4 regions of the Streptomyces sp. NPDC050161 genome follow, and region 1 is predicted to be linked to each of the others. Evidence: riboswitches for the same ligand, from Rfam matches in the RefSeq annotation. Region 1 holds a riboswitch; each other region holds the start of a gene.

Region 1 (7,510 bases):
TGGGCGCCCCGCTCGCCAGGCTCGAAGGCCAGGCCGCCCTCGCGACGCTGCTGACCCGGCTGCCCGACATCCGGCTCGCGGCCGAACCCGACGAGCTGCGCTGGCGCGGCGGGCTCATCATGCGCGGACTGCGGTCCCTCCCGGTGGAGTTCACCCCGGCACCGTGACGAGGGGCACGGAACCGGCCCGGCGGCAGGCCGGTTGACGCCCACGCGGGCCGGTCTGCTACCGGCTCGGCGACGTGCCTGATGAGGGCCGTGACAACCGATTTCTTGACGGTGCGTCAGCTACGTGACCTCTGCGTGATCTCCGCTACACCGGCTTGTGACGACCCGTGAGCCCGGCTACCTTTCGACCGAACCTGTGCTCGACCGCCCCGGCGGGACGGCCGCGCCGAAGCCTCGGCCGGCCGGCATCCGCCGGTGCGACAACTCAACGCCGCTCGAAAGGCAACCGCATGCGCTCCGGGAACGGCCGCCATCGTCGACCCCGTCAGGCACCGGCCCTCTTTGTCACGGCGGGAGTGGCCGGCGCCGGCATCGCCATGCCACTGCTCGGCGCGGGCTCCGCACACGCCGCCGACACCGCCACCTGGGACCGCGTCGCCCAGTGCGAGAGCGGCGGGGTGTGGAGCGGCGCGTCAGGCGACGGCTACGGCGGTCTCCGGCTCACCGCGGACCTGTGGCAGGAGTACGGCGGCCTGGCGTACGCGCCGCGCCCCGACATGGCCAGCCGCGCCCAGCAGATAGCCGTGGCCGAGAAGATCCTGGACGACCGCGGCCCCGGCGCCTGGCCGAGCTGCGCCGCCGACGCCGGCCTCTCCCGGGGAGGCCGCGCACCGGACGTCGATCCGGGCAGCACCGACGCGCCGGCCCCCGCCCCCACGGACCACGACGACCAGGGCACCGGCGGCACGGACGACGCGACCGATCCGGCCGACACCCCCGGTTCGCACGCTTCGCCCTCCCCGTCCGACCCGTCACACCCGTCGGACACCGCGGACCCATCGGATGCTCCGGACCCGTCCGGCACTTCGGGCTCGCACGACCCCGCCCCCGACCCGTCCGACGCCACACCGGAGCCCGGCGCGCCGGACCCCGGCCACGCCGAGGGCGACGGCAGCGGCCACGACGGCGAGGGCAAGGGCAAGGACGGGAGCGGCGAGCACGGGACGCCCGGCACGGGCGGATCCGATGCGTCCGACGGCTCCGGTGACTCCGCGACGCCTGGCAGCGGCAGCCCCGACCCGACGCCGCCCGGCAAGCACCGCGGCGGCGAGGGTGCGGACGACGGCGGCAGGTCCTCGGGGCGGCACGCCTCGCGGGGCGGCGGGGAGCGTCCGCAGCCGGCTCGTGGCGACTACACCGTGCGCCCCGGTGACAGCCTGTCAGCCATCGCCGAGGCCCGGGAGCTGCCCGGCGGCTGGCCCGCGCTGTACGAGCGCAACCGTGAGGTCGTGGGCTCCGACGCGGACCTCATCCACCCCGGACAGCGTCTCGATCTGGGGCGCTGAGCGGGTAGTTAGTCGGCTTTCGTCCCTTTTGGCGAAAGTGAGACATGGCTCTCGTTGACGCCCGCGGTGTCCGACCCGTCCGCTGAATCCATACCGCGCCCTACCTGCGGAAATATGAGCGCTCTGCGGGCATTGGCGGCCAACTGGGTGCAGAAAACGGGGTTTGAACCGCACAGGGGTTCATGTCTACGGTCAGGACCGCTCGCCAAAGCGGGCCCTTCGCTCACACGCCGAATCCTGCCGGTGGGTGAAGGCAGTCGACGCGCAAGCGCCGAAGGCAGGAGCGGGGGAACCAAGGTAAGCGCCGGCCCCGCCCGTGAAAGCGGGTCAGCCGGCTTGGGGTGAAGACGTGTGTGAAGCGCACACGGCCGGGCAGCTCACAGCCCGAACCCGACAGCTCACCTCGTAGGCGTCGGTGAGGAAAACGAACCATGCTGATCAACAAGGGCAAGCACCGTCGTCCGTCCAAGGCCGTCCGCGTCGCCACCCTCGCCGGTGTCGCCGGTGCCGCTGTGGCCGTCCCGCTGATGGGCGCCTCCTCCGCCTCCGCCGCCTCGGTCGCCACCTGGGACGCCGTCGCCCAGTGCGAGTCCGGCGGCAACTGGTCGATCAACACCGGCAACAACTACTACGGCGGCCTGCAGTTCTCGCAGTCCAGCTGGGCCGCCGCCGGCGGTACCCAGTACGCGCCCCGCGCCGACCTGGCCACCAAGAGCCAGCAGATCGCCGCCGCCGAGAAGCTGCTCGCCATCCAGGGCCCGGGTGCCTGGTCCTGCGCCGGCGCCGGCAACCTGACCTCCGGTGGCCCCGCCGCCAACGTCGACACCTCCTCGGGCTCCGGCACGACCAAGGCCGCCCCGCAGCGGAAGGCCGAGACCCCGGCCCCGCAGCACAAGAGCACCCCGGCCCCGGCCCCGCAGCAGCAGAAGTCCCAGCCGGCGCCGAAGTCCAACCCGCACGGCAACTACACCGTCAAGTCCGGCGACACCCTCGCCAAGATCGCCAAGGCGCACGGCACCAACTGGAAGTCCGTCTACGCGAACAACAAGTCCGTCATCGGCGGCAACCCCAACCTGATCTTCCCGGGCCAGAAGCTCAGCATCTGAGCCCACCCTGGCAGGGTCTTGAGGGCTCCGTGCCCGGTGCCTCCTCCCGGATGACCGCAGCAGTTCGCGCGTACGGCGGTCCGCGCGAACCGCTCACCCGGGAGGCGGCGGGGGCCGAAGAGCCGGAGGGCGCCCGGGAGTTCGCTCATATCTCCCGAGCTGAACTAAATGCACGTAATGCGCATTGAGATCCCTTCGCTCTCATTCACCCCGCTCTGCCCGTTTTCTTCCCGCGAGATGCCCCGTCCGGCGCGTTCGTCCCCGCATCGCGCCGCGGCGGGGTCTCTCCGTTCCGTACCCTGGTGCCGGACACAGCGACGTGACCGCCCCTTACAGCTGCTCTCCCGCCCGGCGGACGAAGCTGCCCGAACTCCCGCGAACTGGGCCTTTGGGTCATTCTTCCTCCCGTCGAGGGGGCTGAGGGCGAGCGGAACGGCAACAGGCCGTTAGGCTCGTGCTGCAGAACTCCAGACACCCATGAAGGAGACAACGTGCCGTCCATCGACGTCGTCGTAGCCCGCGAAATTCTCGACTCGCGAGGTAATCCCACGGTCGAGGTCGAGGTCGGCCTCGACGACGGCAGCACCGGCCGTGCCGCGGTTCCGTCCGGCGCCTCGACCGGCGCCTTCGAGGCCATCGAGCTCCGCGACGGCGACCCCAGCCGTTACCAGGGCAAGGGCGTCGAGAAGGCCGTCCTCGCCGTCATCGAGCAGATCGGCCCGGAGCTGGTCGGCTACGACGCGACCGAGCAGCGGCTGATCGACCAGGCCATGTTCGACCTGGACGCCACCGACAACAAGGGCTCCCTCGGCGCCAACGCCATCCTGGGCGTCTCCCTCGCCGTCGCGCACGCCGCGTCCGAGGCCAGCGACCTGCCGCTGTTCCGCTACCTCGGTGGCCCGAACGCGCACGTCCTGCCCGTCCCGATGATGAACATCCTCAACGGTGGGTCGCACGCCGACTCCAACGTCGACATCCAGGAGTTCATGATCGCCCCGATCGGCGCGGAGTCCTTCTCCGAGGCGCTGCGCTGGGGCGCCGAGGTCTACCACACCCTCAAGAAGGTCCTGAAGGAGCGCAACCTCTCCACCGGTCTCGGTGACGAGGGCGGCTTCGCCCCGAACCTCGGCTCCAACCGCGAGGCGCTCGACCTGATCCTGGAGGCCATCCAGCAGGCCGGTTACGTCCCCGGCCAGGACATCGCGCTGGCGCTCGACGTCGCCGCCTCCGAGTTCTACAAGGACGGCAAGTACGCCTTCGAGGGCTCGGACCGCTCGGCCGCCGAGATGACCGAGTACTACGAGGGCCTCGTCGCCGACTACCCGCTCGTGTCCATCGAGGACCCGCTGTTCGAGGACGACTGGGCCGGCTGGCACGTCATCACCGAGAAGCTCGGCGCCAAGGTCCAGCTCGTCGGTGACGACCTGTTCGTCACCAACCCCGAGCGCCTGGCCCGCGGCATCGAGGAGAACTCCGCCAACGCGCTGCTGGTGAAGGTCAACCAGATCGGCTCGCTGACCGAGACCCTGGACGCCGTCGAGCTGGCCCAGCGCAACGGCTTCAAGTGCATGATGTCGCACCGCTCCGGCGAGACCGAGGACGTCACCATCGCCGACCTCGCCGTCGCCACCAACTGCGGCCAGATCAAGACCGGCGCCCCGGCCCGCTCCGAGCGCGTCGCCAAGTACAACCAGCTGCTGCGCATCGAGGAGATCCTCGACGACGCCGCCGTCTACGCCGGCCGCTCCGCCTTCCCCCGGTTCCGCCCCGCGAACTGACACAGGCACAGCGCCCTGCGAACCGATCACCGCGGCGCCCCGCGAACTGACCGGAACGGCAGGGCCGATCGGCCCGAGCGTGGCGTCCCGCCTCGCAGCGTCCCCGGCAGCGGTCCCGTACCGTTGCCGGGGACGGCTTTGTCTCCGAACGGCCAGGACCGGCGCGGAGCGTGGCCGTGGAGCGTACGTTCGTACCTCCGCGAAGACGGCAATCCAGGGGAGGCGACGTGCCCGCTGACCGGTTCTCGACCGCGACCCGGCTCAAGGCGCTCGGTGAACAGGCGGCGGCCCGCGTCTACCGCGCCCGGCGGCCCCGCCGCAACCGGCTGACCGGCCGCGCCGCCCTGCTGGCCCTGGTGATGTGCTCCCTCGTCGTGGCGCTCGCGTACCCGATAAGGCAGTACGTGTCGCAGCGTTCGGACATCGCCGACCAGCGTCGCAAGGCCCAGGAAGCGGGCCGGACGCTGGACCGGCTGCGCGACGAGAAGGCGCGCTGGCAGGACCCCGCGTACGTCGAGCAGCAGGCCAGGCTGCATCTGCACTTCGTCAGGCCGGGGGAGACCGGCTACCTCGTCCAGGACGGCACCGGCGCCGGTACGGGCGCCGCGCGCAAGGGCGCGGGGGCGGCCGAGCGGCCCTGGTACAAGAATCTCTGGGACGGCGTCGACTCGGCCGACAAGAGGTGACCGACCGGACCGTCCCGCCCGCCCCGACCCGACCTGTCCCCGCCGCAGGCGGCGTACGTGCCGCACCGGCCGCCGCCCGCCCGCGGACCCCGATCCCACCGAAAGCGCACATGGACACCGCCCCGCCCCAGACCGAGCCCACCGAACCCACCGCCGCGGACATCGCCGCCTTCAAGGAGCAGCTGGGCCGCCCGCCGCGCGGCCTGCGGGCCATCGCGCACCGCTGCCCCTGCGGACAGCCGGACGTCGTCGAGACCGCCCCGCGCCTGGAGGACGGCACGCCCTTCCCCACGCTCTACTACCTCACCTGCCCGCGCGCGGCCTCCGCGATCGGCACGCTGGAGGCCAACGGCGTGATGAAGGAGATGACCGAGCGGCTGGCGACCGACCCCGAACTGGCCGCCGCCTACCGCGCCGCGCACGAGGACTACATCCGGCGCAGGGACGCCATCGAGGTGCTCCAGGGCTTCCCCAGCGCCGGTGGGATGCCGGACCGGGTCAAGTGCCTGCACGTCCTGGTCGGCCACTCGCTGGCGGCCGGTCCCGGCGTCAACCCGCTCGGCGACGAGGCCATCGCGATGCTGCCGGAGTGGTGGCGCAAGGGCCCGTGCGTCTCGCCGTGCCAGGACACCCCGGATGCGGCGCGGGACGCCGGAGCCCCCGAAGGAGACGCGGAATGAAGCGGGTAGCCGCCATCGACTGCGGTACGAACTCCATCCGCCTGCTGGTCGCCGACGCCGATCCGGCGACGGGCGAGCTCAAGGAGCTGGACCGCCGGATGCAGATCGTCCGGCTGGGCCAGGGCGTGGACCGCACCGGGCGGCTGGCGCCCGAGGCGCTGGAGCGGACCTTCGCCGCCTGCCGGGACTACGCGGCGGTGATCAAGGAGCTGGGTGCCGAGCAGGTCAGGTTCGTGGCGACCTCGGCCTCCCGGGACGCCGAGAACCGCGAGGACTTCGTCCGCGGCGTGCTGGACATCCTGGGCGTCGAGCCCGAGGTGATCACCGGCGACCAGGAGGCGGAGTTCTCCTTCACCGGCGCCACCAAGGAGCTGACCGGCCGCACCGATCTCGCGCAGCCGTACCTGGTCGTGGACATCGGCGGCGGCTCCACCGAGTTCGTGCTCGGCTCGGACTCCGTGCGGGCCGCGCGGTCGGTCGACATCGGCTGCGTCCGGATGACGGAGCGGCACCTGCTGCGGGACGGCGAGGTCAGCGACCCGCCGAGCGCCGAGCAGATCGCCGCGATACGCGCGGACGTCGACGCGGCGCTCGACCACGCCGAGGAGGCCGTACCGCTGGCCGAAGCGGCGACCCTGGTGGGCCTGGCGGGCTCGGTGACCACCGTCGCCGCCCTCGCCCTGGACCTGGACCACTACGACTCGCAGGCCATCCACCACGCGCGCATCCCGCTGGCCGGGGTCCAGGAGATCACCGCCCGACTGCTCGCCTCCACCCACGCGGAGCGCGCGGCGAGCCCGGTCATGCACCCCGGCCGCGTCGACGTGATCGCCGCCGGCGCCCTCGTCCTGCTCGCCATCATGGAACGGACCGGCGCCACGGAGGTCGTCGTCAGCGAACACGACATCCTGGACGGGATCGCCTGGAGCCTCGCCTGACGAGGTCGGGGAGTCGCCCCCCGGCCCGTCCGTTTCCGAGCGCGCTGGGCCCCGTCCGAGCGCCGGGAAGCGGGGTTTGAGGGTTCCTGGGGGGCTCGTGGTGCGGGGGCGGCGGGAAAGTTCGTGAAACTCTTCACATGAAAAAAGTGCCCGATGGCTGAACAAAGCGGTCCGAGGGCCCTCATTCGAAGGTCCTAGGTCCTCTGGAACCGGTGAAAGTCCGGGTTCCGGAGGGCCTTCTCCGTGCTTACGGGGTGTGTGGTTCAGCCGCCCGTGCGTTCACAATCCCTGATCAACAGGGGTATCCAACGCCTTGACCGGCCCAGTGGTTCCCGTGATGCGCTATGGCGTCCGTCACGGGGGTGGCGGAGTGTAGCAGATACCCCCCGAGTGCTTGTGAAGGGGCTCACGAGCGACCCCCCGAGCAGGGGTGGATACTCGATTGCATGAGCACCACGGAGCGTCCCAGGATCCTCGTTGTAGGCGGTGGGTACGTAGGCCTGTACGCGGCACGCCGCATCCTCAAGAAGATGCGGTACGGCGAGGCGACCGTCACGGTCGTCGACCCGCGCTCGTACATGACGTACCAGCCCTTCCTCCCTGAAGCTGCGGCCGGCAGCATCTCTCCCCGCCACGTCGTGGTTCCGCTACGACGCGTGCTGCCCAAGGCAGAGGTGCTCACCGGTCGGGTGACCACCATCGATCAGGACCGCAAGGTCGCCACGATCGCCCCGCTGGTGGGCGAGGCGTACGAGCTGCCTTTCGACTACCTGGTCATCGCGATGGGCGCGGTCTCCCGTACCTTCCCG
Region 2 (7,510 bases), on a different contig from region 1:
GCCGCTGACCTGCGATCTGCGCAAGGCGGCCGAGCTGCTGGGCCGGCACGTGGCGGAGCTCTGCGCACGGACCGGGCAGCCGCGGGTGGACATCGTGGGGCACAGCCTCGGCGGACTCATCGCCCGCTATTACGTGCAGCGGCTGGGCGGCGCCGCCCGTGTGCGCACCGTCGTCACCCTCGGCACCCCGCACTCCGGCACCCGCGTCGCGCCGCTGCTGTCGGCGCACCCCCTCGTACGCCAGTTGCGCCCGGATTCCACGGTGATCTCGGAGTTGGCGCTTCCGGCGCCGAATTGCCCGACCCATTTCGTTGCGTTTTGGAGTGATCAGGACCAGATCATGGTGCCGCCCGCCACCGCACGAATCGATCACCCGGATTTGATCGCGCACAACGTACAGATCTCCGGTGTCGGACATCTCGCGCTACCGGTCAATGCCTCGGTCGCTGCCGGAATACATGAGGTTTTGACCGTAAGGGAAGAGCCTGATCACGCCATGGACACCATTTCGGTGGCTTGAATCGGATGCCCGCCGGCGCGCAAAGGCATCTCGCCGACGACCCGTTGGCGGCTTATCGGCTGCCTTTCGGCGGCGTGATCCCGCGCTGACGTCGAACGAGCCTCGAACGCGACGCCAAGAGGAGGTGTGGCACCGCCGAAAGGCGGCCAAATGCCCGGCCCGGTCGAGCCGGAAACCCCTGCAAGATTGTCGCCGTCGTGTACCGCCGGGTACAGTCGCCGCTAATTCTCCTGCTGCCGAGGCGAAAGAGAAGCTGGTGGTGAACGACCGTCACCCGTCGGAGACTCCCCTTCCGACCGGTCCCGCTCCGGACGCCTCGTATGCGCACTATCCGGCCTACGACTCCTACGGGCAGCACACCGTTGCCGCGAACGGCTGCGCCGAATACGGCGGCGGCGACCCGCTTTTCGGCTCCCTCCCCGGTTCGTACGACACCGGTCAGTACGGCGCCGACCCCTACGCCACCGGCTCGTTCGGCACCACTCAGCACGGCACGGCCCAGGGAGCGGAGCCCTACGGGTCCGACGGCACCGGCGGTTACCCGGCGGGCGGCTACCCGCCGGGCGGGTACGACACCGGCTCCTTCGACACCGGCTCCTTCCGGACCGCGTCCTACGACACCGGGACGTACGGCACGGGCACCTTCGCCACGGGCACGTACGGAGCCGACGCCTACGGCCACGACTCGGCAGGCGCGCAGCCGGACGCTTCCGGCTACGACCCGTACGCCCACACCGCCTATGAGGCACCGGGCTACGACACCCACGGCTACGCGGCGCCGGGCTACCACCCCAACGGCCAGGACACCGGCGGCTATCAGACCGCCGCCCCCGCGGCATACGGCACCGGGACGTACGACACGGGCGCCTACGACACCACCGCCTTCGACGACGGCCTCGGCACCGGCGGGTACGGCACGCCCGGCGAGGACGAGCCCCGGTACGACCACGGCACCGCCCACGGAACCGGCGCGTACGGGACCGGCGGGTACGAAGCCACCGCCGTCCAGGAGGCCATCGGCCACGACGCCACCGCGGTGTGGCCGACGGTGGACCAGGCGCCGACCGCGACCATCCCTGCCCAGGCGGGCCCGCCGCGCGACGACTCCGGACCGCCCGCGCCCGCCGGGCGCCCGCGCGGTGGATCGGCCGCGATGGCCGAGGCGTTGACCCAGGCCACCCCGGTCGTCACGGCAGTCACGGCCGACGCCCCGGAGGGCCCCAAGGCCGTCCGCGGCCGGGGCCGCCGCCGCACGGCCAAGCGGTCGGCGCTGCTGACCGTCGCCGTACCGTCGGTCGCCGCGATGGGTGTCTGCGCCGTCGCCGCTGCGGCCGTCGGCGGGTTCGGCGGGGAGGAGAAGGACGAGGCGGCCAGCCAGGGCGCGCCGGACACGGGCGGCGTCAAACCGTCCGCGGCGAACAACAAGCTCGACACCCAGCTCGCCGGACTCAGCGCGGGCGCCGACGACTTCGCCGACCGGGCGAGCCGCACCCAGGAGCGGATCGACCTCAAGGAGCGGCAGGCCGCCGAGAAGGAACGCAAGGAGAAGGAAGCGGCCCGCAAGGAGGCCGAACGCCCGAAGTTCCTGCTCCCGGTCAAGCAGCACGGGCTGAGCGCCCTCTACGGCCAGGCCGGCGTCAACTGGATGTCCGTGCACACCGGCATCGACTTCCCGGTCGGCTACGGCACTCCCGTGATGGCCGCGACCGACGGCACCGTGCGCACCCAGTGGAACTCCGCGTACGGCAACATGGCGATCGTGACGGCGCCCGACGGCACCGAGACGTGGTACTGCCACCTCAGCAGCACCAAGGTCCGCTCCGGGTCGGTCAAGGCCGGCGATCAGATCGCGTACTCCGGCAGCTCCGGCAACTCCACCGGGCCGCACATGCACTTCGAGGTGCGGCCCGGGGGCGGCTCACCGATCGACCCGCTGCCCTGGCTGCACAGCCACGGCCTCAACCCGAACTGACCGGCCGCCCCGAACCGACCGGCCCCGCCCGGCCCGGCGCCCTGCAACAGCGGCGGGCCGGCACAAGCCTCAGAGCTTCTGCACCGGCGCGTACCGCAGCAGCAGCCGCTTCGGCTTCTCGCCGCCGAAGTCGATCGTCGCCTCGGCGTTGTCGCCACTGCCCTTGACTCCCACGACCGTGCCGAGGCCGAAGCTGTCGTGGGTGACGCGGTCGCCGACGGCCAGCGCGACGACCTGCCGGTCGGACGAGCGCCGGGTCGCGAAACCGCTCGGCCCCTTGGCGCGCGACGACGAGAAGCCGGAGCCCGTTCCGCCGCCGGAACCGAAGCCGCCCGATGACAGCCCGCCCATCGAGGCGGACGGCGTCGCGGGCCCGGTGCGCTTCCAGTCGACGTACGCCTCCGGGATCTCCTCCAGGAACCGCGAGGGCGGGTTGTACGAGGGCTGGCCCCAGGCGCTGCGCATCGTCGAGCGGGTGAGGTAGAGCCGTTCGCGGGCGCGGGTGATGCCGACGTACGCCAGCCGGCGCTCCTCCTCCAGCTCCTTGGTCTGGCCCAGCGAGCGCATGTGCGGGAAGACGCCGTCCTCCATGCCGGTCAGGAAGACGACGGGGAACTCCAGGCCCTTGGCGGTGTGCAGGGTCATCAGGGTGATGACGCCGCTGCCGTCCTCCTCCTCGTCGGGGATCTGGTCGGAGTCGGCGACCAGCGCGACCTGCTCCAGGAAGTCGGCGAGGGCGCCCGGATTCTCCTCGCCGCGGTCCTGCTCGAACTCCAGGGCCACCGCGGCGAGTTCCTGGAGGTTCTCGATCCGGGTCTCGTCCTGCGGATCGGTGGAGGTCTGGAGTTCGGCGAGGTAGCCGGTGCGTTCCAGGACCGCCTCCAGGACGGTGGCCGGTCCTGCGCCGGATTCGACGATCGTGCGCAGCTCTTCCATCAGCGTGTTGAAGCGCCGGACGGCGTTGGCCGAGCGGGCGGCCATGCCGTACGCCTCGTCGACCCGGCGCAGGGCCTGCGGGAAGCTGATCTTCTCGCGGAGCGACAGGGCGTCGATCATCGCCTCGGCGCGGTCGCCGATGCCGCGCTTGGGGACGTTGAGGATCCGGCGCAGCGGGACGGTGTCCTCGGGGTTGGAGAGGACGCGCAGGTACGCGAGGACGTCGCGGACCTCCTTGCGCTCGTAGAAGCGGACGCCGCCGACGACCTTGTAGGGCAGCCCGACCCGGATGAGGATCTCTTCGAAGACACGGGACTGGGCGTTGGTGCGGTAGAAGACGGCGACGTCGCCCGCCCTGGCGTCGCCCGCGTCCGTCAGCCGGTCGATCTCGTCGGCGACGAACTGCGCCTCGTCGTGCTCGGTGTCGGCGACGTAACCGGTGATCCGGGGGCCCTCGCCCGCCTGTGTCCAGAGGTTCTTGGGGCGGCGGTTCTCGTTGCGTTCGATGACGGCGTTGGCGGCGCTGAGGATCGTCTGCGTGGAGCGGTAGTTCTGCTCCAGGAGGATCGTCGTGGCGTTGGGGTAGTCCTCCTCGAACTGGAGGATGTTGCGGATCGTGGCGCCGCGGAAGGCGTAGATCGACTGGTCGGCGTCGCCGACGACGCACAGCTCGGCGGCGGACTCGGGCGGGCCGACCAGCTCGCGCACGAGGGTGTACTGCGCGTGGTTGGTGTCCTGGTACTCGTCGACCATGACGTGCCGGAAGCGGCGGCGGTAGTGGGCGGCGACGTCGGGGAACGCCTGGAGGAGGTTGACGGTCGTCATGATGATGTCGTCGAAGTCCAGGGCGTTGGCCTCGCGCAGCCGCGCCTGGTACATCGCGTACGCCTCGGCCAGGGTCTTCTCGAATCCGTCGGCAGCCGTCCCCGCGAAGGTCTCCTCATCGATGAGCTCGTTCTTGAGGTTGGAGACCTTGGCGCTGAAGGACTTGGGCGGGAAGCGCTTGGGGTCGAGGTCCAGATCGCGGCAGACCAGGGCCATCAGGCGCTTCGAGTCGGCGGCGTCGTAGATCGAGAACGACGAGGTGAAGCCGAGCTGCTTGGACTCCCGGCGCAGGATGCGGACGCAGGCGCTGTGGAAGGTGGAGACCCACATGGCGTTCGCCCGCGGGCCGACCAGCTCTTCGACGCGCTCCTTCATCTCGCCCGCGGCCTTGTTGGTGAAGGTGATCGCGAGGATCTCGCCGGGGTGCACGCCGCGCGCGCCGAGCAGATGCGCGATGCGGTGGGTGAGCACCCGGGTCTTGCCGGATCCGGCGCCCGCGACGATCAGCAGCGGGCTGCCGGTGTGCACCACGGCCGCCTTCTGGGCGTCGTTGAGCCCCTCCAGGAGGGCGGCCGGATCGACCGCGGGGCGGGCGGCGCCGTCGCGGTAGTACGCCTCCCGGGGCACGGGGGCGTCGAACTTCCCGTCGAAGAGGTCGTGCGGAACCTCCTCCGGGGCCGGGCCGTGCTCGTCCTCGGGAGGGGGCGGGGGGTGCTCGCCCTTCGGGCCGAGATCCGCCAGGAAGCTGTCGTCAAAGAGGCTGCTCATCGCCCACCGAGTCTAGGCGGCCCCACTGACATCCGGTCCCGAAGTCCGGGAACGGCCGCACGGGAAGCGTCCCGGCCGTGCAGAATCCGTTTCGGAGACGTGGAGCCGTCTTCACAGGAGCCGCCCCGAGGCTTCCCCGCACTGCCCGAAACCGACATCCAACGCAATCACCGTCACCTCACCTTCAGGTCACGAAAAGGTTTCGGGCAATTCGAACATCAGCCTTCACAGGAGCCACACGAGTTGGCTACCGTGCTCGCTCGGGCAGCCCGCATCCCCGCGTACGACAGCGTGCGCACGGGTCGCCTCCGCCGAGTCCGGCCCTGCCCCTGGGCACCCGGAGCCGGGGACCCACCAGCACCACCGGGGTGAATCGATCGGTACGGCCGCCGCGCGCGGGCGTACGGACCGTAGGGCAAGCCTTCCGTCTGCGACACCGCCCGAACCCGACAGCTAACCCGGTAGGCGGTCCACGGAAGGAGTCGCCGGCCTTGGCGTCGCATCGCAAGCCGCGCACCCGCGTCCTCGCCTCACCCGGAAGCCGCCGCACGGCGGTCGGGATCACCACCGCAGCACTCGCCTCGGTCACACTGCTGTCGCAGTCCGCCGAAGCGGCCCCCAGAAGCCCCCGGCCGACCGTCGAAGACGTCAAGAAGAACGTCGACGACCTCTACCGCCAGGCCGAGGTGGCGACCCAGAAGTACAACGCCGCCAAGGAGCGCGCCGAGCAGCGGCGCGAGAAGGTGGCCGAACTCCAGGACTCCGCGGCGAAGCGCACCGACAAGCTCAACGCGTCCCGGCGGGAGCTGGGCACCTACGCCTCCGCGCAGTACCGCACCGGAGGCATGAGCCCGACCGCGCAGCTGATACTCGCCAAGGACCCGCAGCAGTTCGCCGACCGCAGCCACCTCATGGAGCGGCTGACCGGGCGTCAGCAGCAGGCGGTCGCCGACTACCAGGAGCAGCAGGCGGCGGCAGCGCACGAACGCGCCGAGGCCGTCCACAGCCTGGAACGGCTCCAGGAGTCCCAGACCTCCCTCCAGGAGTCCAAGCGGACGGTGCAGGGCAAGCTGACCGAGGCCCGGCAGCTGCTGTCCCGGCTGACCGCCCAGGAGAAGGCGCGGCTGGCCGAGCTGGAGCGCAAGAAGGAGGAAGCCGCCAAGCGCAAGGCCGACGACATGGCGCGCCGGCAGGCCGAGAAGGAACGCCAGGAGCACGGGGGCGACCGCGGGGGCGACGGCGGGTCCGGTGGCGGCTCGACGGACGGTTCGGGCGGCTCGGACGGTTCGGGCGGCGGGTCCGACGACGGCACGTCCCTCACAAAGGCCAAGAAGGCGCTCGCCTTCGCCCGCGCCCAGATGGGCAAGCCGTACGTCTGGGGCGCGACGGGCCCCAACTCCTACGACTGCTCCGGCCTGACGCAGGCGGCCTGGAAGGCGGCCGGGGTGAACCTGCCGCGTACGACGTGGGATCAGGTGAAGACCGGCGAGCGGGTGGCCACCAAGGACCTGCAACCGGGCGACCTGGTGTTCTTCTTCAAGGACATCAGCCACGTCGGGATGTACATAGGCGACGGCAAGATGATCCACGCCCCGAAGCCGGGCGCCAGCGTGCGGGTGGAGTCGATCTACTACATGCCGATCTACGGGAGCATCCGCCCGGCGTAGGTCGCGTCGGGCCCGCTCCCCCGCGACACCTCAGGAACCACCCGCAGCACCCCACGCACCACCCCCCACAGCACGGAACCGCGCGGCCCTCGGGCGGTCGGACGGCCGGAACGGCTGACGACGCGAGGGCCGCGCGGTTCACCGTGCGGCATACGGGGCGCAGCGGCCCCGGCGGGCTCAGGTCCAGAGCACCGCGATGAAGATGTTGACCATCGTGAGCAGGCCGACGGCGCCGAAGAGCGGCTTGGCGACCTTCTCCTCGTCACGCTTGACGTAGACCAGGCCCAGGATCACCACCAGGACGGCCAGCTTGATGCCGATCTTGATGTTGTCGACCGGGCTGCCCTGGGCCTGGTTCAGGCCGACCAGCACGATGCCGGTGACGAGCATCGTCAGCGCGCCGTGCAGCATGGCGGGCACGAAGCGGGCCGTGCCCGCGCTCATCGCCTTCATCTGGGTCAGAAAGCCGCCCAGGAGGGAGGCGATACCGATGATGTGCAGGCCGACGAAGATGTTGATGACTACGTCCATGGTGCTGGATCGTAGCCCTCCCAAACCACGACCCTTCGGGCAGGGCGCCCCGCCGTCACATGCCGCCGTGTGCTCCCCCGACCGCAGAACGCGGCCCGGCGACGGCAGCCTTCAAGGCTCTACCTGGCGCCCGTGCCCACCCGGAAAATACAGCTGAAGTCGATCATGGATGCGGCCTACGCTCGGCCCATGGCCCCCGCCACGGACTCCTCCCCGGCCCCCTCGCCCGCCTCGCCGTCCGAACTCGCGCGGATCGTCGGCGTCTGGGCCGACGGCTGGGCACGGGCCCGG
Region 3 (7,510 bases), on a different contig from region 1:
CGTCCGCGTCGGGGGCGGGCAGCGAGGGGTGGGTGGGCACGCCGTAGCGGGCGAGGAGGGCGGCGGCGTCCTCGGGCGGCAGCGGAACCGAGCGGCCCGCCACGGGCGCGAGCCGCTCCAGCAGCCGCTCGATGTCGGCGCCGGCCGCGGCCTCCTGGATGTCATCGTACGCGGGCACCCGGCCCGGCTCGGCGGCTTCCCGGCGCCAGGCGGCGTAGCGGACCGCTTCGGCGAGCGCGCGGACGGCGCGTTCGGCGGCGGGGTAGGCCGGGATGCGGATGCCTTCCGGGCGCGGCGCGGGACGGGGTGGGGCATCGGGCTCGGTGGGACGGTTCGTTCTTGGCGGGCCGGACGGCGGGGCGTACCCGGGGGGTGCCGGCGGCCTGGTGTCCTCCGGGGGCGGAGTCGCGTGGGGTGAGGGTTCCGTGGCGTCAGGCGCGGGGACCGGTCCGGGGGCCGCCGGTCCGGTGGCGGGGGCGGCCAGGGCCTCGGCGACGGTGTCCATGGCCAGGTGTACGACGGCCACCGGCTTCGTCGGATCCCCCGCGGCGGCCGTGCGCAGGGAGGCGGCGAGCGCGGCGCCCTCGCCCGGGGAGATCGCGTTTCCCTCGCCCACCCAGGGGATCGCCGTGACGACGACGGCGTCGCAGCCGTCGGCCGCGAGCGTCTCGGCGAGCGCGGTGCGGAAGTCGTCCGGGGTCGCGGCGGAGGGGAGCACCCGGGGGCGCTGCGGGCGCAGTCCTTCGGTCAGGCAGGCGTCGTAGGCCAGCAGGGACAGCGCCTCGGAGTTGCCGAGGATGCCGATGCGCGGCCCGGCGGGCAGCGGCTGGGAAGCGAGCAGCAGCCCGGCATCGATGAGTTCGGTGACCGTGTCGACGCGGATCACACCGGCCTGCCGCATCAGGGCGGAGACGGTGCTGTCAGGGATGCGGACGGTGGGAACCGTGTGTCCAGGAGGAGCGGTGCCGTGGTGGCGCGCCCCCTTGGCGACGACGACCGGTTTGACGGCTGCGGTGCGGCGGGCGAGCCGGGTGAACTTGCGCGGGTTGCCGATCGATTCCAGGTAGAGGATCACGACGTCGGTGTCCGGGTCGTCGTACCAGTACTGGAGGAGGTCGTTCCCGGAGGCGTCGGCACGGTTGCCCGCCGAGACGAAGGTGGAGATGCCGGCGATGCCGCCGTCCCCGGGCCCACGGTCGTGCAGCCCGCTGAGCAGGGCGATGCCGATCGCGCCTGACTGGGTGAACAGGCCGATGCGACCGGTGCCGGGCATCATCGGCGCGAAGGAGGCGTTCAGCCTGACCCCGGGGGCGGTGTTGATCAGGCCGAAGGCGTTGGGGCCGATCAGTCGCATGCCGTAGGAGCGGGCCTGGCGCACCAGGGCGCGCTGGCGTTCCCGGCCTTCGGGCCCGGCCTCGGCGTAGCCGGACGAGAGGATCAGGACGCCCTGCACGCCGTGTTCGCCGCAGTCGTCGACGACCTCGGGGACGCGGTCAGCGGGCACTGCGATGACCGCGAGGTCGACCGGCCCGGAGATCTCCCGCAGCGAGCGCACGGCCGGTACGCCTTCCGGGTCGAGCCGGTCGGTGTCCGCGGGGAAGGCGTGGTTGACGGCGTAAGTGCGGCCGGTGAAGCCGGAGTCGAGGAGGTTGCGCAGCGCCGTGCGGCCGACGCCTCCCGGGGCGCGGCCCGTGCCCACGACGGCAACCGAGCCGGGGGCGAGCAGCCGCTGCATGGAGCGGGCCTCGGCGCGCTGTTCCCGGCCGCGCATGACGGCCATGGACTGCTCGGTGGGTTCGAGGTCGAATTCCAGCCGGACCACGCCGTCTTCGAACGTGCGCTTCTGGGTGTAGCCGGCGTCCGTGAACACCTTGATCATCTTGGTGTTCGCCGGCAGCACTTCGGCGGCGAACCTGCGGACGCCGCGTTCACGGGCGACGGCCGCGATGTGCTCCAGGAGGGCGGAGGCGACACCGCGCCCCTGGTGGGCGTCCTGCACCAGGAAGGCGACCTCCGCCTGGTCGTCCCCGGGGTCCTTGGCGGGCAGCCCCTGGTCGTTGATCCGGTCGTAGCGGACGGTGGCGATGAACTCGCCGCCCACGGTGGCCGCCAGGCCGACCCGGTCCACGTAGTCGTGGTGGGTGAAACGGTGCACATCGCGGTCGGAGAGGCGGGGGTAGGGCGCGAAGAAACGGTAGTACTTCGACTCGTCCGAGACCTGTTCGTAGAAAGAGACCAGGCGTGCGGCGTCGTCCGGGGTGATGGGGCGGATCCGTGCCGTGCCGCCGTCGCGCAGCACCACGTCGGCTTCCCAGTGGGTCGGGTATGCGTGGTCCGGCGGATTCTGCATGCGGACAGCGTACGACCGGGCACCGACAACCGGCTCGGCATGCGTGCCCGCCTGCCGCCGGGCGGTCGGCGGGGGTTCGGGAGCGCGCCCGGAAGCGCCGCGTCCGCACTCCGGGACGGGGCACGGGCGCGCCGGAACGGGTGGTGGGAAAGTCGGGTCGAAGGGCTGCTGGACCACGCGCCGCAGCGTGAGACACTGGTCTAGACAACCGTTACGACTTGAAGGGCAACACCATGGCTGAGCGCCGCGTCAATGTCGGTTGGGCCGAGGGTCTGCACGCCCGCCCCGCCTCGATCTTCGTCCGAGCGGCCACCGCCGCCGGCGTTCCCCTGACGATTGCCAAGACCGACGGCAACCCGGTCAACGCGGCCTCGATGCTCGCCGTTCTGAGCCTGGGCGCCCAGGGTGGCGAGGAGATCGTGCTCGCCTCCGACGCGGAGGGCGCGGACGCCGCGCTCGACCGTCTGGCGAAGCTGGTCACGGAGGGCCTGGAGGAGCTCCCCGAGACCGTCTGAGCCGCCGCGGGCTCTTCGAGTCCACCGCCTCTCGGCAATCGGCCCCGCCGCAGCGACCACACCACGGTCGCCGCGACGGGGCCGTTCCGTTTACAGCGGGCGCCGACGGATGGCGGGCCGGCGGGGCCATGGAAACCCATAAGGAATTCCTAGGCTGCTGCCGCATTCGCGGGAAGGGGTGACCTACGCCCACAATTCCCTTCCCCCTGGAATTGCAGCCCTTTCCATCGACCGCACCCCGCCCCCGCTATATGCGTTCCCGAATATCACAGGTATACGACCCTCTTGTTAAGAACGGACGCGCTCCGTGTTGACGGGCCGTTTCGTTTGTCTCACCGCGGGTGTGGCCGGGTGGCGCAGCCGGTACCCCGGGGAGGACCGTTCGACGTGAGCCGCCATCAGGGCACGCGCCCGGTCCGCGTCACCCCGGGCGACCGCGTCCAGTACCGCGCCGTGGTCGTCCCACGCCTGCGACGAGCGGGGCGGGGTCTCCATGACGTACATCCACTCGATCTTCCGCCGCAGCTGGGTCAGCAGCGCGGTCAGGCTGGAGCTGCCGGCCGCCTGGGCGAGCGTCTCGTGGAACCAGCCGTCCAGCTGCGGCAGGTCGGCCGGGTGTGCGTGGCGGGTCCTTTCACGGCCCAGCCGGACCAGGCCGCGCAGCACCTTGAGGTGAGCCTCCGTGCGCCGGGCGGCTGCGCGGGCGGCGCCCAGCGGCTCCAGCAACGCGCGCAGGTCCAGCAGGTCGGCCGCCTCCTGGGCGGTCGGTTCGGCGACACAGGCACCGGCGTGATGCCGCGTGGTGACGAACCCTTCGGACTGCAGGGTGCGCAGCGCCTCACGGACCGGGACGCGGGAGACGCCGTAACGGGCCGCCAGAATGTCCTCGACGAGTCGCCTGCCCGGCTCCAGCGCACCGGAGACGATGTCCTCGCGAATTGCCGTGCAGACGACCTGCGCGGAAATATGGCCTCGCATCGTGGGTGCCTCCGCCGTCATTCCCGGGAAACGCCGCCGAGCGACGGCCTTTTGGCAACTCTATTCGAAGGCGGTGGCTTTTCGGATGCGTTCGTTCCTTCATGGATATCTTTTGGCCATGCGGTGCTGCGCCCGAAGGCCGCATCGCCCGTCCCCATGCGGATACGCCGAAGCCCCGGCCGCGGGAGGTGCCTGCGGGCGGGGCTTCGGTGTCTTCGCGTGCGGAGCGTCAGACGTTGACGCCGTGCGAGCGGAGGTAGGCGATCGGGTCGATGTCCGACCCGTAGTCCGGGCCGGTGCGGGCCTCGAAGTGCAGGTGCGGGCCGGTGACGTTGCCGGTGGCGCCGGAGAGGCCGATCTGCTGGCCCGGTGTGACGCTCTGGCCGACGGAGACGCCGAGCGACGACATGTGGCCGTACTGGGTGTAGGTACCGTCGTGCATCTTGATGACGATGTTGTTGCCGTACGCGCCGCCCGCGCCGGCCTCGACGACGGTGCCCGCACCCACGGCGTGGACGGGCGTCCCGGTGGCGGCGTGGAAGTCGATGCCGGTGTGGCTGCCGGACGACCACAGTCCGCTGGACGCCTTGTAGGCGGTGGAGACATACGAGCCGGTAACAGGCGCGACGAAGGCGTTGAGGCGCTTGCGCTCTTCGTCGCGGGCGGCGCGGGCCTTGGCCTCGCGCTCCTTGTCGGCCTTCTCCTTGGCTTCCTGCGCGCGGCGCTTGGCCTCTTCGGCCTGCTTCTTGGCCTCGTCCTCGGCCTTCTCCCTCGCCGCTGCGACCTCGGCGACGGCCTGCTGCGCGTCGGCCTGCGCCGCGACGTGGTCGGCGAGTTCGTCGCCGAGGACGACGGCGTGCGCGAGGCCGGCGTCCTGGGGGCTCGCGGGGGCCGTGGCGGCCAGCGCGGGCGAGGCCACGGAGGCGACGACGCCGGTGGCGGCGAGACCGGCTATGCCGGCGATGTTGCGGGTCGTCCGCGCGGTGCGGCTCGGACGACGGTGCTTCCCGGTGGCACGGGTGAACGCCATGTGCTGGCTTGTCCTTTCCTTCCTTCTCGCCTACCGGGTTAGCTGACGGGTTCGGAGCAGGAAGGTCTCCTACGGGCTCCTCCGGAGAGGCACCCGATTCACCCCAGGGGACATGTGGGTCCCCGGCTCCCCTGGCTCGCGCCGTACGGGGACTCGGCGATGACTGTCCGGTGCCACGGTTGCGGCGTACGGCTGACGAACAGCGGGGTTGACGCTAATCGGGGCGTCTTTCGATCGGCAAACAGAACCGGCAGTTTGTGCGAAGCGCCACACCTGCACCGCGCAACCAGCCGGGGGGAATGCGGACATAAAGGGGCTCCCGGGGCGGTTGAACACCCCGGGAGCCCCTGTGTCGCTCCATGGACGGCCGCCTACGGCAACCGTCCTGTCGGCACGTCAGCCGCTGACGACCGTCACCTCGCCGATGCCCAGCGCCTTGACCGGCTCGGCGATCTGCGCCGCGTCACCGACCAGGACCGTCACCAGCCGGTCCACCGGGAACGCGCTGACCACCGCGGCCGTCGCCTCGACCGTGCCGGTCTCGGCCAGCCGCGCGTACAACTGCGCCTGGAAGTCGTCCGGCAGGTGCTGCTCCACCTGGTCGGCGAGCGTCCCGGCGACCGCCGCCGCGGTCTCGTACCGGAGCGGCGCGACGCCGACGAGGTTCTGCACGGCGACATCCCGCTCGGCGTCCGTCAGGCCATCCGCCGCGAGGGTGCGCAGCACCGTCCACAGGTCGTCGAGCGCCGGGCCGGTGGAGGCGGTGTCCACCGAGCCGCTGATGGCGAGCATCGCGGCGCCCGTGTGCCCCCCGGGGGCATCGGGCGCCGAGGAGCGCAGCACCTGGCCGAAGGCGCGCACCCCGTAGGTGTAGCCCTTCTCCTCGCGCAGCACACGGTCGAGCCGCGAGGTGAGGGTGCCGCCCAGGCAGTACGTGCCGAGCACCTGCGCGGGCCACACCCGGTCGTGCCGGTCGGCGCCGATACGGCCGATGAGCAGCTGCGTCTGGACGGCACCGGGGCGGTCCACGATCACCACGCGGCCGGTGTCGTCGGCGGTGATCGGCGAGGGGGCGACCGGTTCGGCGAGCGAGCCGGTCCACGTGCCGACGGTCTCGGCGAGGGCGGCGTCCACGTCGACACCGGTGAAGTCGCCGACGATGACGGCGGTGGCCGTGGCGGGGCGCACATGGGCCTCGTAGAAGGCCCGTACCGCGGGGGCGTCGATGCGCTCGACGGTCTCCTCGGTGCCCTGGCGGGGCCGCGACATCCGGGAGGCGGCCGGGAACAGCTCCCTGGACAGCGCCACCGCGGCACGCCGCGCCGGGTTGGCGAGCTCGTGCGGGATCTCGTCCAGGCGGTTGCGGACCAGACGCTCGATCTCGCTGTCGGGGAAGGCCGGGGCACGCAGCGCGTCGGCGAGCAGGCCGAGCGCGCGGGCCAGCCGGGAGGCCGGCACTTCGAGGGAGACCCGGACACCGGGGTGGTCGGCGTGCGCGTCCAGGGTCGCGCCGCAGCGCTCCAGTTCGGCGGCGAATTCCTCGGCGTCGTGCTTGTCCGTGCCCTCGGACAGGGCGCGGGCCATGATCGTGGCAACGCCGTCGAGCCCCTCGGGCTCGGACTCCAGGGGCGCGACGATGTCGATCTCGACGGCGACGACCTGCTGCCCGGGGCGGTGACTGCGCAGCACCGTGAGCCCGTTGGGCAGCGCGCCGCGCTCGGGCGCAGGGAAGGCCCACGGCTTGGGCGCACCGCCCCGGGGCTGCGGGTGGAACTCCATCGCGGTCATGGCGGATTCTGCGGTCGCGGCGTCGCTCACTGGGCCGCCTCCTCGTCGTTGTCGGCGGTCTCGTCGGCCGCGGTCGGCTCGTACACGAGCACCGCGCGGTTGTCGGGGCGCAGCCGGGCCTGGGCGACGGCCTGCACCTCCTGCGGCGTGATCTCCAGGACACGCTGCACGGCGGACAGCGCGAGCTGCGGGTCGCCGAACAGGACGGCGTAGCGGCACAGTTCGTCGGCACGGCCGCTGACCGTGGCGAGACGGTCCAGCCACTCGCGCTCCAACTGGGCCTGCGCGCGCTCCATCTCCTCCGGGGTCGGCCCCTCCGCGGCGAAGCGGGCCAGCTCCTCGTCGACGGCGCTCTCGATGTCCGGCACCGCCACGCCACCGGACGTCTTGACGTCCAGCCAGCCCAGGGACGGCGCACCGGCCAGCCGCAGCAGACCGAAGCCGGCGGCGACGGCGCTGCGGTCGCGGCGCACCAGGCGGTTGTAGAGCCGCGAGGACTCACCGCCGCCCAGGACGGTCAGCGCCAGGTCGGCGGCGTCGGCCTCACGGGTGCCGTCGTGCGGCAGGCGGTAGGCCGCCATCAGGGCGCGGGACGGCACCTCCTCCTCGACGATCTCGCGCAGCTGGGCGCCCATGGTCTCGGGCAGTTCGCCGCTGCGCGGCGGCTGCTTGCCGTCGTGCATGGGGATCGACCCGAAGTACTTGTCGATCCACGCCAGCGTCTCCTCGGGGTCGATGTCACCGACGACCGACAGGACCGCGTTGTTGGGCGCGTAGTACGTGCGGAAGAACGCCCGCGCGTCCTCCAGGGACGCGGCATCCAGGTCGGCCATCGACCCGATGGGGGTG
Region 4 (7,510 bases), on a different contig from region 1:
CTGGTGACCTGCGGCACGCTGGGCGACCGCATCGGCCGCAAACGCATGGTGCTCGGCGGCTTCGCGGTGTTCGGACTGGCCTCCGCCTCCGCCGCTTTCGCCTCCTCCACGGGGCAGTTGATCGCCGCACGCGCCCTCCTCGGAGCGGGCGCCGCGATGATCATGGCGTCGACCGTGGCCCTCATCCGCGTCGCGTTCACCGACACCCGCGAGCGGTCCTTCGCCATCGGGATCTGGACCGCGGCACACAGCGTGGGGGCGGCCGTCGGCCCCTTGGTGGGCGGTTTCGTGACGGAGCGCTGGGGGTGGGGCGCCGTCTTCCTCGTCAACGTCCCCATCGCCCTGGCCATCTTCGTCGTCGGCCGGCGTGTCATACCCGAGTCGAAGAACCCCGTTCCCCGCAGGTGGGACGTGGTGAGCGTGGCGCTGTCGATCGCCGGTCTCGCCGGTGTGGTCTTCGCGCTCAAGCGGGCCGGTGAGCACCTTCGGGTGGATCCGGGTGTCGCCGTCGCCGCGCTCGGCGGTGCGCTGCTGCTCGTCGTCTTCGTCCGGCGCCAGCGGCGGCTGGCCGAACCGCTGCTGGACGTCACCCTCTTCGCCGACCGCCGCTTCTCGACCGCCGCCCTCTGCGTCATCGTCTGCTTCGGCAGCTACGTCGCCCTGCTGTTCTTCCTCACACAGTGGCTGCAACAGGTGGGCGGCCACTCGCCGTTGGGGGCCGGGCTCGTGCTGGTGCCGCTGGCCGCCGCCAACGCCGTCGGGGCGGCCACCGCCCCCTGGGTGTCCGGGCGTTGGGGCAACCGCAGGGCGCTGAGCGGGGCGCTCGCGGTCTTCGCCGTCGCGCTGGCGGCGCTGCCGGCCGCGACCTGCGGGTACGGCGCGCTGGTGCCCCTGCTGCTGGTGGCCGGCTACGGCGCGGGGATCGTCATGACACTGGGGGCCGACTCCGTCATGGGCGCCGCCGCACCGGAACGCTCCGGGGAGGCCGCCGCCATCCAGGAGACCTCCTTCGAACTGGGCGCCGGGCTCGGCGTCGCCGTACTGGGCACCGCCCTGACGGCGGTGTACCGCCTGACGATGCCGGCCACCCCCGGCCTGTCACCCGGCCACCGGGCCGCCGCGAGCCGGTCGTTCGCGGCGGCCGACGACATCGCGGACCACCTCGGACGTCCTGCCGCGCGCACGGTGCTGAACGCGGCAGGACGCGCCTACGACCACGGGTTCACCGCGGTCTGCCTCCTCGCGTCCTGCGGCCTGCTCGGCACCGCGCTGCTGGCGGCCGGACTGCTGCGCACCCGGCGCGCCGAGCCCTGACCGCCCCTTCCGTGACCCGTCCGGCCCACGAGGAGTCGCTGCCGGGCCCGGCACCCGAAAACCTGAGGGACGGGTGCCGGGCGCCGACGGACGAAAGGACGGGCAGGGCCGGGCCCGGCGGACGAAGGGGCCGACGGCTCAAGGACGGACGGGCGCCAGGAGCGGGAAGATGCCGGTGCGGATGCGTCGAGGCGGGAGGGCCCGCACGGGCGAAGGGGAACGGCGGGCGCGCCGGGCGCAGATGTCGCCCATCGGCCGCAGGCTGGCGCGCTGGCTGCCCGCGATCCTGATCGCCTCCGGCCTGGTCTTCGACATCGTCACGCCGGCCCGCTACACCGCCTCGCCGTTCTTCTCGGCCGCGCCCCTGGTCGCCGCGCCCCTGCACTCGCTGCGCAGCACGGCCGTCACGGCGGTCGCCGCGGTGGCAGGCGCGGTGTGGGTCGTGACGAGTCACGGCGCCCATGACACCAACGAGTCCGCGACGGAGGTCTCGACGGTCTTCGTCGTCGCCGTCCTCGCGCTCGGCATCAACCGGGTCGTCCGCAGGTCCGACGCCACGCTGGCGTCCGTACGCGACGTCTCGGAGGCCGCCCAGCGGGCCGTGCTGCCCACGCCGCCCGAGCGGGTCGCCGGGCTCGCGGTCGCCGCCCGGTACGTCGGGGCGCAGGCCGACGCCCGGATCGGCGGGGACCTCTACGCGGTGCAGGACACCCCGCACGGCGTGCGGCTGATCGTCGGCGACGTACGGGGCAAGGGCCTCGAAGCGGTGGAGGCCGCCGTGATCGTCATCGGGGCGTTCCGGGAGGCGGCGGAGCAGGAGGCCACCTTGGAGGCGGTCGCGGGCCGGCTGGAGCGCGCGCTGCAACGGGAGGGCGGGCGGCGCGAAGGGCTCGACCAGTTCGAGGGGTTCACCACCGCCGTCCTCGCGGAGATCCCGCCCACGGAACACGTCCTGCGGGTACTCAACCGCGGGCACCCGCCGCCCCTGCTGCTCGCCCCGGACGGCGGGCTGCGGGCGCTGCCCCCGGCATCGGCGGCGCTGCCCCTGGGCCTGAGCGAGGTGGCCGGGTGGCCCGACCGGTCGGACGAGACGTTCTTCCCCGCCGGGTCGGTCCTGCTGCTGTTCACCGACGGGCTGACCGAGGCCCGCAACCGCACGGGAGCGTTCTACGACCCGGTCGCCCGGCTGCGCGGACGCCACTTCACCGGGCCCGACGCGCTCCTGGACACGCTGGTCGACGAGGTCGCCCGGCACACCGGAGGGGCGGGCGCGGACGATATGGCGCTGCTGGCGGTGCAGCGGCCACTGCCGGCGTAGGGCGTCGCGGCGAGGGGTGGCAGGGGTGCCTACGCCGTCCCCGCCACCCAGTGCAGGCTCCGGCCGTGCTGCCCGGTGAGGGCGACCGGACGCTCGTCCAGGGAGAGCGTCAGCAGCGGCTCCCGCTCCGCCGGGCCGAGCACGTCGCTGTGCGGGGCGGCGATCCACGGCAGGACCGAGTGGTGCTCCTGGGAGATCCAGTGTCCTGCCCCCGCCCGCTGGGCGAGCAGTTCCCGCACGCTCGTGGCGAACCGCTCCCGGCGGTCCAGCGGCAGGTAGGTCAGTACGGCGGTGTGGAAGACGACCAGCGTCGCGTCGGCCGGTGCTTCGGCCGCGAGCGCGGGCAGTTCGTCGACGAGGTCGCCACGCACCATCCGGGGGCGCGGCGCTCCCCGTACGGCGTCGACGGCGGCCGGGAGGTGCTGCGCCCGCTCGGTCGCCCCGGGCCATACGAGCGCCTGGAGCCAGCGCAGCGCGTCGGGATCACCGACCGGGTCGAGCGGGTTCAGGTCGATGCCGGCCCGCCAGACGACCTCGGGCAGGCGTCCGGGCGGGGCCGCGGACGCGTCCGGCACCCAGGTCTCCCGGCTCGTACGGCACCGGAACGTCACGGGGCTGTCGTGCGGGCCGACCGCCACGGCCGCGCCCGCGTCCCCGCCGTCATCGAACGCGTACCGGTAGCGGTCCGGGTACAGGCACAGGCCGGCCGACGCGCCGACCTCCAGGAGGGCCAGCGGCTGGGGGAGGCGGGCCAGCAGCGGGAGGAGGGTGGCGCAGCGGGCCGGTTCGTTGGTCTGGGTGGCGCGCCGCATGATCACCGCGCGGACCTCGTCCCAGTGCCTGATGGTCCACTCGCGCCAGCGGCGGTAGGCGAGGTCGCCGCGCGGGCCCTGCTCGGCGTGCGGGCCGTCGAGATGGCGGACGGCGGCGAGGAGGAGGTTGGGCTGCTGCTTGTTGCCGGGTGGCAGCGAGCCCGCCAACAGCTCGCAGAATTCCGGGTCCTGGCTGATCCGCGCCGTCAGTTCCTCGTGGGCCTCGCACTGCCCGCGCGCCTGCCACCAGGAGAAGTCCCGGTAGCGATCCGCCAGTGTCTGCCCGTTGTTGACGAAGTTGACGACCATGATCAGACGCTACTTCCCTCACGTTCCGTGATTGCCGCGCACCCCTCTGCATAACAAGTGATGCACAATCACGCGCAGCCCGTTTCCCGCCAGAGGGTCAACTCGCCCTGTTTAGAACCTTGGTGGGCCTATAAGTCCAGGCCAAAGCTGGTGAGTAGGGGGTGCGGATTCGTGAGAACGCTTGGAAATCCGCGGCCATCTCTATTACTGTCCGATAACGGAGCGCGGTCGTCCCAGCCGTCGCAAGAGGCGGCACCGTGCGCCGACGCTGAATCCTGCAAGCGCTCTTCGGGCGCCTCGGGCATCACGGGCACCACCGCTGGTCACGACCTGCACGTTCACCGCAGCACGCCGCGATACACCGCAGTACCGCAGCATCGAAATTTCACGAACTGCCGTGAACTGCAGGGAACTTCCGTGAACTACGGGAAACGCCCTGGAATGCCGGATGGATCCCGAACCGCGCGGAGGGAACCGGGGAACCACCATCATGGGGTGAATCGGACGCCTCGCGCCAGAGGCCGCCCGTAGGAGACCTTCCTGCTCCGAACCCGTCAGCTAACCCGGTAGGCGAGAAGGAAGGAAAGGAGTGCGCCCCCGTGGCGTCCAACAGGTCTGCCCCCGAGGCTCCGTCCGCCTACGCCCTCGACGACACCGTCCCCTTCGACGGCCCCCGGCCGTCCGGCGGCCTCGGCCGTGACGACGCAGGCGAGGGCCCGTGGGAGGAATGGAACCCCACCGAGGAATCCGTCCGCGCCGCCCGCGGCAAACACCGGGTCGCCAAGCAGCGCAGCGGGGGATTCGCCCGCGGCGGCACGGTCCTCGGTGTCGGTGTCATCGCGGCGGTCGGCGCCGGCGGGATGGCCACGGCCGAGGGAAAGCCGCCGGTGCCGATCTCCGTGCCCGACCTCGGCGCGATCACCGACGACCTCTCGGAGAAGCTGCCGGACGCCGAGTCCCTGCCCGGCATCGGCCCCCTCATCTCGGACGAATCCGACGCGGCAGCCGACTCCGCGGCCGACTCCGCCGCACCGGAATCCGGCACCCCCGCCACCTCCGCCACCCACGCGTCGGCACCGCTCTCCTCCGCCGGCCTCACCCCGGCCGACGGCACCCAGGGGACGGGCGGCGCGGGCGAGGCGCTGCGCAGCCGCATCCTCCAGCAGGCCGACGCGCAGCAGAGCGCCGCCGAGCAGGACGCCCGTGACGCGGCCGAGCAGTCCGCCGTCGAACAGGCCGAGAAGACCGCTGCGGCGGCGCAGAAGAAGGCCGCGGCGGCCAAGGAGGCGGCGCGGGCCGAGGCCGAGCGGGAGGCGAAGGCGGCGGCCCACAAGAAGGCGGAGGCCGAGCGGCTCGCCGAACTCGCCAAGAGCTACCTCCTCCCGGTCACCTCGTACACCCTCACGGCGAGCTTCGGCCAGGCAGGCGACCGCTGGGCCGCCGACCACACCGGCCAGGACTTCGCCGCCCCCACCGGCACTCCCGTCAAGGCGGTGCACTCCGGCACCATCACCCAGGCGGGCTGGGCCGGTTCGTACGGCTACCGCGTCGTCCTCACCCTCGACGACGGCACCGAACTCTGGTTCTGCCACCTCTCGTCCATGGTGAAGACCTCGGGCAAGGTCGGCACCGGCGAGGTCATCGCCCGGGTGGGCGCCACCGGGAACGTCACAGGACCCCACCTCCACTTGGAGGTCAGGCCGGGCGGCGGCGACCCCGTCGACCCCATGCCCTGGCTGCGGGACCACGGCCTGAAGGTCTGACACCGGGCGGGGCGGGCACGGCGGTCACGGCACGGCCGGTCGGCGGGGCGGGTCCGATGAGGCGGGTCCGGCACGGCTGATCGGCCGACGAGGCGGGTCCGGCGCGGCTGACCGGTCGTGGGTCGGGCGGGGGCGGAATATTCCCCTCCCGCCCGACGCTGCCACCACGTATGACCGTTTCACGCAAGAACCTCGGCTCGCTGTCCGTCTCCCCGCTCTCCCTCGGTGGCAACGTCTTCGGCTGGACGGCCGACGAAGCCGAGTCGTTCGCCGTGCTCGACGCGTACGTGGCGGGCGGCGGCAACTTCATCGACACCGCCGACGCCTACTCGTTCTGGGTCGAGGGCAACAAGGGCGGCGAGTCCGAGACGGTGATCGGCAACTGGCTGGCCGCCCGCGGCAACCGCGCCGACGTCGTCATCGCCACCAAGGTCGGCGCCCAGCCGGGCCTCAAGGGCCTGTCCACCGCGACGATCAAGAAGGCCGTCGACGGATCCCTGAGCCGCCTGCGCACGGACTACATCGACCTCTACTACACGCACTACGACGACGAGTCGGTCGAGGTCGCGGAGTTCCTCACCGCGCTCGACGACCTCGTCAAGGCCGGCAAGGTCCGCGAGATCGCCGCGTCCAACATCTCGGCGCCGCGCCTGGAGGAGTCCCTGGCCTGCTCCGCCCGCGAGGGCCTGGCCCGCTACGTCGCCCTCCAGCCGCACTACAACCTGGTCTCGCGCGACACCTACGAGGGCGAACTGGCCGACGTCGCCGCCCGCCACGGCCTCGCCGCCGTCCCGTACTACGCCCTCGCATCCGGCTTCCTGACGGGCAAGTACCGCCCCGGCACGGACATCGACAGCGCCCGCTCGGCCAAGGCCGCCCAGTACCTGGCCACCGACCGCGGCCCCCGCGTCCTCCAGGCCCTCGACACCGTCGCAGCCGCCCACGACGCCGAGATCGCCACCGTCGCCCTCGCCTGGCTGGCCGCCCGCCCCACGGTCGCCGCCCCCATCGCCAGCGCCCGCACGGTCGCCCAACTCCCGTCCCTCCTCGCGTCCTTGGACCTGACCCTCACGGACGCCGAACTGACGCTCCTGAACGAGGCGTCGGCCTGACACGAAGCCCCGTACACCGGGGCGGCACGACAGCCGTACGGGCCGGGGCGCGACTGCCGCCCCGGCCCGTACGGCCGTCCTCGTACGCGCTCCCGCGCCTCACACCCGCCGGTCGGCCACCAGCCACGACGCCAGCGCCATCCCGCCCGCCACCGCGAACACCGAAGGCCACGCCCCGACCTTCTTCGCAAGCGGATGCGACCCGGCAAACGCCGCCACATACACCCCACCCAGCGCAGCCGCAGCCTTCCCCCCGGCCTTCTCCTGCCATCCCTTGACCGCCACCGCCCCGGCCGCAGCCAACACCGCCCCACCCAAGGGCCGCTTCTTCGTCCAGCGGGCCACGGCATAGCCGGCGAGGAGGCCGGTGGTGGCTACGGGGGTGGTGGGGATTTCAGCCATGTTTCTTACCTCTCGCTAACGGAAAACGACGACTGCGCCTTCACTTGACTCTACTTCCATTCTTCAGCATACGAACCGTTAGTCGTTGACTGTGAGGCGTTGGTAGAGCTAGCGCCTCAACATGGCGTTGGTCACAATGCCTGGTCGTTCGAGGTAAGGGCGTGACTAGTTAGCGAGCATCCCCTAAGTGAAGAAGCGGTAGCGCCAGTCAGTTCATTTTTGTTGCGCTTCGGGCGTCGAGGAGGGGCGTGACTGCGACCATTGGGCAGAAAAATGGATGCGTGACTGCATCTCGGGTCTGTTCGGGGGCGCCTAGAGCTATTGCCAGGTGAGCAGTTGGTCGCGGCGTCACCTGAAGCTCCCATACTGGCGTGAATCATTCGAATCAGGGTGGGGGGTATTCATGGCTGATCGATCTCAACTATTTTTTGTGCATGGGTATTCGCGATCTGCTCCTCGATGTAGCCACCACGTTCGACA

The links. A riboswitch is a leader RNA that binds a small molecule or an ion and turns the genes downstream of it on or off. The one in region 1 is predicted to bind cyclic di-AMP.
Region 2: another riboswitch for cyclic di-AMP. It lies ahead of ACIBK8_RS17370 (NlpC/P60 family protein); the one in region 1 lies ahead of ACIBK8_RS10180 (transglycosylase family protein).
Region 3: another riboswitch for cyclic di-AMP. It lies ahead of ACIBK8_RS31870 (M23 family metallopeptidase); the one in region 1 lies ahead of ACIBK8_RS10180 (transglycosylase family protein).
Region 4: another riboswitch for cyclic di-AMP. It lies ahead of ACIBK8_RS34480 (M23 family metallopeptidase); the one in region 1 lies ahead of ACIBK8_RS10180 (transglycosylase family protein).

What each region holds. Positions count from the first base shown of each region.
Region 1 covers NZ_JBITJM010000005.1:34,004-41,513, reverse strand. The annotation lists gene ACIBK8_RS10190 (cytochrome P450) at 1-167, shown strand, start outside; gene ACIBK8_RS10185 (transglycosylase family protein) at 458-1,513, shown strand; cyclic di-AMP (ydaO/yuaA leader) riboswitch at 1,732-1,940, shown strand; gene ACIBK8_RS10180 (transglycosylase family protein) at 1,945-2,619, shown strand; gene eno (phosphopyruvate hydratase) at 3,111-4,397, shown strand; gene ACIBK8_RS10170 (septum formation initiator family protein) at 4,625-5,083, shown strand; gene ACIBK8_RS10165 (DUF501 domain-containing protein) at 5,194-5,763, shown strand; gene ACIBK8_RS10160 (exopolyphosphatase) at 5,760-6,701, shown strand; gene ACIBK8_RS10155 (NAD(P)/FAD-dependent oxidoreductase) at 7,148-7,510, shown strand, end outside.
Region 2 covers NZ_JBITJM010000009.1:102,155-109,664, reverse strand. The annotation lists gene ACIBK8_RS17385 (esterase/lipase family protein) at 1-520, shown strand, start outside; gene ACIBK8_RS17380 (peptidoglycan DD-metalloendopeptidase family protein) at 780-2,492, shown strand; gene pcrA (DNA helicase PcrA) at 2,562-5,021, opposite strand; cyclic di-AMP (ydaO/yuaA leader) riboswitch at 5,321-5,505, shown strand; gene ACIBK8_RS17370 (NlpC/P60 family protein) at 5,513-6,688, shown strand; gene ACIBK8_RS17365 (hypothetical protein) at 6,866-7,219, opposite strand; gene ACIBK8_RS17360 (GNAT family N-acetyltransferase) at 7,409-7,510, shown strand, end outside.
Region 3 covers NZ_JBITJM010000027.1:56,385-63,894, reverse strand. The annotation lists gene ACIBK8_RS31885 (GNAT family N-acetyltransferase) at 1-2,350, opposite strand, end outside; gene ACIBK8_RS31880 (HPr family phosphocarrier protein) at 2,584-2,865, shown strand; gene ACIBK8_RS31875 (GntR family transcriptional regulator) at 3,154-3,843, opposite strand; gene ACIBK8_RS31870 (M23 family metallopeptidase) at 4,073-4,873, opposite strand; cyclic di-AMP (ydaO/yuaA leader) riboswitch at 4,886-5,042, opposite strand; gene ACIBK8_RS31865 (M16 family metallopeptidase) at 5,270-6,652, opposite strand; gene ACIBK8_RS31860 (M16 family metallopeptidase) at 6,688-7,510, opposite strand, start outside.
Region 4 covers NZ_JBITJM010000038.1:10,956-18,465, forward strand. The annotation lists gene ACIBK8_RS34465 (MFS transporter) at 1-1,314, shown strand, start outside; gene ACIBK8_RS34470 (PP2C family protein-serine/threonine phosphatase) at 1,496-2,632, shown strand; gene ACIBK8_RS34475 (DUF2332 domain-containing protein) at 2,662-3,753, opposite strand; cyclic di-AMP (ydaO/yuaA leader) riboswitch at 4,186-4,341, shown strand; gene ACIBK8_RS34480 (M23 family metallopeptidase) at 4,353-5,516, shown strand; gene ACIBK8_RS34485 (aldo/keto reductase) at 5,687-6,628, shown strand; gene ACIBK8_RS34490 (hypothetical protein) at 6,728-7,030, opposite strand; gene ACIBK8_RS34495 (MrcB family domain-containing protein) at 7,402-7,510, shown strand, end outside.